2 regions of the Bacillus sp. AFS031507 genome follow, and region 2 is predicted to be linked to the other one. Evidence: predicted binding sites of a transcription regulator. Region 2 holds the regulator's gene; the other holds the start of a gene.
The links. The regulator Rex, encoded in region 2, represses fermentation and respiration genes when NADH is low (regulators of the CRP and FNR family bind a similar motif). The targets are predictions, from matches to a motif close to TTGTGAAATATTTCACAA.

Region 1: a site for Rex is predicted at 1,099-1,116, ahead of COE25_RS12340 (TIGR04053 family radical SAM/SPASM domain-containing protein). Genes of this name have one in related genera too.

What each region holds. Positions count from the first base shown of each region.
Region 1 is NZ_NUOW01000012.1:212,366-216,038, forward strand. It holds gene COE25_RS12330 (Cof-type HAD-IIB family hydrolase) at 1-399, opposite strand, end outside; gene COE25_RS12335 (metal-sulfur cluster assembly factor) at 677-985, shown strand; gene COE25_RS12340 (TIGR04053 family radical SAM/SPASM domain-containing protein) at 1,196-2,317, shown strand; gene COE25_RS12345 (Crp/Fnr family transcriptional regulator) at 2,402-3,100, opposite strand; gene moaA (GTP 3',8-cyclase MoaA) at 3,460-3,673, shown strand, end outside.
Region 2 is NZ_NUOW01000035.1:3,429-7,101, forward strand. It holds gene COE25_RS25070 (ABC-F family ATP-binding cassette domain-containing protein) at 1-1,782, opposite strand, end outside; gene moaC (cyclic pyranopterin monophosphate synthase MoaC) at 1,960-2,457, shown strand; gene COE25_RS25080 (redox-sensing transcriptional repressor Rex) at 2,494-3,150, shown strand; gene ystJ (NADP-dependent malic enzyme) at 3,310-3,673, shown strand, end outside.

The DNA of each region.
Region 1 (3,673 bases), on a different contig from region 2:
TGGATTGCCAAAGTTGAAAATATCTAACAGCTTTTCATCGTGATAATGGAAGTAAACATCATCGATCACTTCGGCAATTATATTATGGAAGTGGAAACTTCTGCACGCTTCCACAATTTCTTTTGCCACCTTTATATCAAGAGGTTCATGATAAAATCCCCAATCAGGTTTTCGAGGGTGATGCATAAATGCTCCATTGAAATTGACAATCGGTGTGTCTAAATCCAATTCCCGATAGTACATCTCACTGGAACGATAAGGCCTTCCTGTTGCAATCATAACGATATGACCTTGTTCTCTTGCTTTTTTAATAATTCCGTGTGTTTTTAATGATATCGTTTTATCATCTTTTAATAATGTCCCATCTAAATCTAATGCAATTAAGTGTCTATCTGTCATAATAACTCCTTCTAATTATAATTTTCATCGCTAATAAAGTGCGTCGCTTTAGGAAAAAATTTATATACATGTTACACTGCAATTATGAATTTAATACTTAGTGGAATTTCTTATTCCTATATTTACTATGTTAACAATTTTATATCTAAACTGTAAAAAAATTCACACCAAAAGATATAAAAAAACTATATACTTTTTTTAACTAAGTCTCAATCTTAGCATACTTAATCATTTGCTATAATAGAGTGGGACAAGATAATGAAGGAGTGGATAAAACATGAATGAAGAACTAAAAGAAAATATCATGGGTGCCTTAGAACTAGTAATTGACCCTGAACTAGGGGTAGATATTGTTAATTTAGGATTAGTATATAATGCTGAAATGGATGAAGAAGGAAACGTAACGATTACCATGACGTTAACTTCAATGGGCTGCCCACTTGCTGGAACAATTGTTGACCAGGTTAAACGGGCATTGGCCGACATTCCGGAGATCAAAGAAGTAGAAGTAAATATTGTTTTTAATCCTCCATGGAATAAAGAAATGATGTCACGTTATGCGAAAATCGCATTAGGAATTCGCTAAGCTTAATTAGAGGCTTTTGAACTCTCAGTAAAATAAGCGTATTTTTTAGAAACAGCAGATTTTCTGCTGTTTTTGTATTTTTCTTCACGTTTCAGACATATCTAGCATACAGAATGTGAGATAGTTCACTTTTTTCAAATATAAACACCTTTATAATACAGATTAATAAGGCTGTTGGATTTGAATAGCCGTTATTAGGAGGCGTTTCATATGGCTATTAGCCGAGATTTTAATAAAGACCCTTTTATAGTAATATGGGAACTCACTAGAGCTTGTCAATTAAAGTGTCTGCACTGCCGTGCCGATGCACAGTATAAAAGGGATCCACGTGAACTATCATTTGAAGAAGGAAAAAATCTAATTGATCAAATATATGAAATGAACAATCCGATGCTTGTTTTTACTGGCGGAGACCCGCTGATGAGAGAAGATGTTTTTGATATTGCGAAATATGCAGTTGAAAAAGGCGTACGGGTATCAATGACCCCAAGCGCGACACCAAATGTAACAAAAGAAGCAATTGAAAAAGCAAAAGAAGTTGGTCTTGCTCGCTGGGCATTTAGTATTGATGGTCCTAGGGCTGAGATTCATGACCATTTTAGGGGAACAGCTGGATCATTTGACCTTACCATGGAAAAAATAAAATATTTGCATGAAGTTGGATTACCCATTCAGATTAATACGGTGATTTCCCGTTACAATATTGACTACCTTGATGAAATGGCAAAAATGGTTGAAGATTTAGAATGTGTGTTATGGAGTGTCTTTTTCCTAGTGCCAACAGGAAGAGGTCAACAATCAGATATGATTTCTCCAGTTCAACATGAAAAAGTATTCAGATGGCTATATGATTTAAGTAAGCGCGTGTCTTTTGATATCAAAACAACAGAAGCCATGCACTATAGACGTGTTGTGATTCAACAAAAAATGCGCGAAGCGAAGGAAACAACAGATGAGATTGAGTATTTAAGCGCATTAACAGAAAAAGGATTAACAGGCTCTATCGATGGTTTAGGACGAGCACCAAAAGGTGTTAATGATGGTAATGGTTTTGTTTTCATCTCCCATATTGGCGATGTATATCCAAGCGGACTATTACCCGTTAAAGCGGGTAATATCCGGGAAACGCCATTAGCTGAAATTTATCGTGAATCACCAATTTTCCAATCATTAAGAAATCCAGATCTTTTTAAAGGGAAATGTGGTGTCTGTGAATTCCGTCATGTTTGCGGGGGATCAAGGTCTAGAGCTTATGCAATGACTGGAGATTATCTAGAAAGCGAGCCATTCTGCGTTTATATTCCTAAATTATTAAGAGAAAAGCAAGTATAGTAATTAAAACCGAAAAAAAAGGCTGCCTCATTATAGTGAGACAGCCTTGCGTATAAAGATAACTGCAAATAAGTAAAGGCCATCCTATTCGATATTGCAATAAACGGCAGAACAATTTTCACAGTCGATTTCATTTTTTAAGTATTGTAAATCCAATATTGAGATCTTTCCTTTTTTAACTGAAATGATTTTATCTTTCTTTAGTTCACTAAGTATACGGTTTGTACTCTCACGTGATGTACCGCAGAAGTTGGCAAGTTCTTGGTTGGTTAACGGCAGATCTATTAAGATTTCATTATCTTTTTGAATACCATAGCTATTCGACATACGGATAAGAGTTGAGAAAAGGGCACCTCGTTTTCCATTTAAAACGAGGTCGCGAAATTTTGTTTGTGTTTTCCGGAAATGATCACTCATCCATTTCATAAATTCAAAAGCAAGCTTACTGTTTTGGAAAATTTCACTTTCGATTATATCCTTTTTTATTGCTACTATTTCTCCTTCTTCAAGAACCATTGCACTTAATAAATATCTGGGATTATCAGTAAATAGGGTTAATTCCCCGCATATATCATTTTCTCCACAAATTCTTAATGAAAGTTCACGGCCATCTGAAGTAATTTTACTGATTTGAATTTTGCCGGAAATGATAATGTAAAGTTCTTCCGCAAGCATTCCTTCTTGAAATAAAAAGCTTCCTTTTTCACTTTTAAATTTCCGGTCTGCAAATTTAAGCAATTCTTTTATTTCAATTGAATGAGTTGGTTTCATTATTGCTGTCATCAGCTTCACCTCAATGTGTCATATTAACAACCATCTATTTTCCAAAGTGATCAATGTTTAGTTTGTTAGTACCATTTTATCTCATAAGGAATCAATAAGAAGAAGTAAACAATGACAATATAGTGAAAACTCATATGAAATTAATCATGTTTATTTATTTTCTATTTGAATTATCGTTTAAATGATTAATCTGTAGAAGAAAATTTTTTCCAAAACAGTTATTTATAGATTGTAAAACTTCTGCTAAGATAAGAATTGAATTAAAAAGTATTGTTATAGTGAATAAAGTAACAGTTTTTTTATCTAAAGACTGGTACACTGAATATCATTAGGTTCCAAAAATAATGGAGTTGATATGGATGGAAAAAACCATTATTAAAGATAAATTAAATAGACCATTGCATGACTTAAGAATTTCTGTAATTGATCGATGTAATTTCCGTTGCCAATACTGTATGCCAGCAGATCAATTTGGTCCTGATTTTGAGTTTCTTCCTAAAAGTGCTTTGCTATCCTATGAAGAGATCGAACGAATAGCGAAAATTTTTGTTAATTTGGGTGTGGAAAAAATTC
Region 2 (3,673 bases):
AATTTGCTCTTCTAGCTCTTCAATTCGTTGTTCCATTTCTTCTAATTTTCTTTTTCGCTGACGCTCTTGTTTTTTACTTTCCTTATCCTGTTGATAAGAGTTTTTTTCAAAAGCATCCGTTTGTGCTGCCCTTTTTGCTGTTGCAGCCATGGCCAGTGCCGCAAGTTCTTCCTGTTCTAGTTTCTTCTCTAAATAATAATCATAATCCCCGAGGTATTCTGTACTTCCATGACGACTAAGTTCTAAGACCTTTGTGGCAATCCGGTTAATAAAATACCTGTCGTGTGAGACAAACAATATCGTGCCCGGGTAATCGATTAAAGCATTCTCTAGAACTTCCTTACTATCTAAGTCAAGGTGGTTGGTAGGCTCGTCCAAAATTAAGACATTTGCTTTCTCCAACATCAGTTTAGCTAAAGCTAGACGGGCTTTCTCACCGCCGCTTAAGGTGGAAACTATTTTTAAGACATCATCACCAGAAAATAAGAAATTACCGAGTACCGTACGTATTTCTTTTTCATTTTTTAGTGGATAGTCATCCCAGAGTTCATTTAAGACCCGCTTATTGGAGGTCAATTCAGCTTGCTCCTGGTCGTAATACCCAATCTGAAGGTTTGTCCCATAGAATATGGTTCCCTCAAGTGCAGGCAACTTTTTGATTATTGTTTTTAACAGTGTTGATTTGCCGATACCATTCGGTCCAACCAAGGCGATACTTTCACCTTTATAGGCCCGGAAAGATATGGACTCTGAAACCTTACCATCCTTGTACCCAACAGCGAGTGAATCCACTGTTAAAACATCATTTCCGCTTTGTTTTTCAATTTCAAACGTGAAGGAAGCAGACTTTTCATCGCCTAATGGACGATCCATCATCTCCATCTTTTCAAGCTTTTTACGACGGCTTTGGGCACGTTTGGTTGTCGATGCCCGCGCTAAATTCCGGTTGATAAAGTCTTGGAGATCCGCGACCTCTTGCTGTTGTTTTTCGAAAAGCTTTAAATCACGCTCATAATTTGCGGCCTTTTGATCAAGGTAAGTACTATAGTTGCCTGTAAACCTTTGGATTTGCTTACGGGATACTTCATAAACTTGAGTAACAACTTTATCTAAAAAATAGCGGTCATGGGAAACGATCAAAATCGCCCCATGATAACTTTGTAAATATTGCTCCAGCCAGGAAAGCGTATCAATATCAAGGTGGTTTGTGGGCTCATCCAATATTAGGATATCAGGCCTGGTTAACAAGAGTTTACCAAGGGCTAGACGAGTTTTCTGCCCGCCGCTTAAACTAGATATCATCAAGGATTTATCATGGAAATTCAGCCCATGAAGGACGGAGCGCATCTCTGCCTCATACTGATACCCTCCCAGTTCTTTAAATTTGACCTGAAGATGATCGTACTCTTTTAGGATTCTTTCGTACCTGCCACTGTCTCCAAAAACGAGGGGATCAGCCATTTGTTCTTCAAGTGTGCGGAGTTGTTTTTCCATCAATCGCAGCGGTTCAAAAACCGTCAGCATTTCATCCCATATGGATAATGATGATTCTAACCCAGTATTTTGAGCTAAATAGCCAATCGTCACTTCTTTTGGCTTGATGATTTCTCCGCCATCATGCGACAAGTGTCCGGCAATAATTTTCAATAATGTCGATTTTCCCGCCCCATTGCGTCCAACAAGGGCAACACGGTCCCGAGTTTGTAATTCGAGCTTAATATTCGATAAAATAAGGTCAGCACCATAATATTTTTGTAATTGATTAACCTGTAGCAAAATCATTCTCATTCACCTCTATTACATAGGATTAGTGTACCTTATTCCCGGTATGTCGGCAATAAACTGCTCGCCATATTAGCGGAGTGAAGTCTTAAACCGACATAAAATGTAATATATAGTTCAAAGTTTCACACACATATAAGGAAAAATAGTGTATGATTTGATGGGAGGATTTTTTATATGGCAGAATTTACGCATTTTAATGAAGAAGGCAGAGCAAAAATGGTCGACGTCAGTGATAAGCCGGAAACGGCACGTACGGCGCTTGCTCATTCCAGCATTACCGTTAGTAAAGAAATTTATGATAAAATAACTAATAATGAGATGAAGAAGGGCGATGTCTTAGCTGTGGCCCAGATAGCAGCTGTCATGGCAGCAAAGAAGACATGGGATTTGATTCCAATGTGCCATCCGATTCCATTAACAGGTGTTAATATTTCTTTCTCTTGGGAACAGGATAAGGATGAGAACTATCAATTATATATTGCTGCAGCCGTTAAAACGAAAGGGAACACAGGTGTAGAAATGGAAGCGTTAACAGCCGCATCCGCATGTGCCTTAACGGTTTATGATATGTGTAAAGCCGTTGATAAAGGTATGGTAATTGGACCGACGTATCTTGTCGAAAAAACGGGCGGTAAAAACGGTGATTTTAAAAGAGATGAAAGAGTTAAATAAATTTTTAACTAAACCATTCATGGGGTGTGGGAGATTATGAGTAATGAAACAACGAAAATACCACAGGCGACAGCAAAACGGCTGCCCCTCTATTATCGATTTCTAAAAAACCTGCAAAGTTCAGGCAAGCAAAGGGTCTCTTCAGCGGAATTGAGTGAAGCAGTAAAGGTAGACTCAGCAACGATTCGCCGCGACTTTTCCTATTTCGGTGCGTTAGGAAAAAAGGGCTATGGGTATAATGTTAATTACTTAATATCCTTCTTCCGAAAGACCCTAGATCAGGATGAATTAACTAAGGTTGCCTTAATAGGAGTCGGAAATCTTGGGACTGCCTTTTTAAACTATAACTTTTTAAAAAATAATAACACAAAAATAGAATGCGCCTTCGATGTGGATCCCGACAAAATGGGAACCATGATTCGCGAGGTACCTGTTCACCCTATGGACGATTTAGAGAAGGTGTTATCAGAAACTAATATTTCAGTGGCGATATTAACGGTTCCGGCTCCTGCCGCACAAATGATAACCGATCGACTGGTCCAAGCGAATGTAAAAGGGATCTTAAATTTCACTCCAGCGAGGTTAAATGTTCCACCCTTAATAAGGGTCCATCATATTGACTTGGCTGTGGAGCTTCAATCGCTAGTCTACTTTTTAAAGCATTATCCAACGGTCGAAATAGATGAAGAATAATTAGTTAAAAAGGCTTTCCACAAAATTTGTGGAAGGCCTTTTGTATGATTAACTCCCTGCTTTTTTTAATTACATAATCTATAAAAATACTTTCTTATGCACTAAGATGTAGGTAGATAAAATGCAAGCGGTTACTAACCGGGAAGTGGGGGAAATTCAATGTCAATTTTACGAGATGAAGCGTTAAAAATGCACAAGGAACACCAAGGCAAGGTTGGGATTTATTCTAAGGTGGCAGTACATAATGCAAAAGATTTAAGCCTTGCCTATTCACCCGGTGTGGCAGAGCCATGTTTGGACATTTATGCAGACGAAAATAAAGTCTATGATTATACCTCGAAGGGCAATCTTGTCGCAGTGGTATCCAATGGGACAGCGGTCCTGGGGCTTGGAAACATTGGACCAAAAGCTGCGATGCCTGTGATGGAAGGAAAGGCCGTGTTATTCAAATCGTTCGCAGATGTTGATGCCTTTCCCATTTGCTTGGCCACCACTGACACAGACCAGATCGTAGAAACCGTCA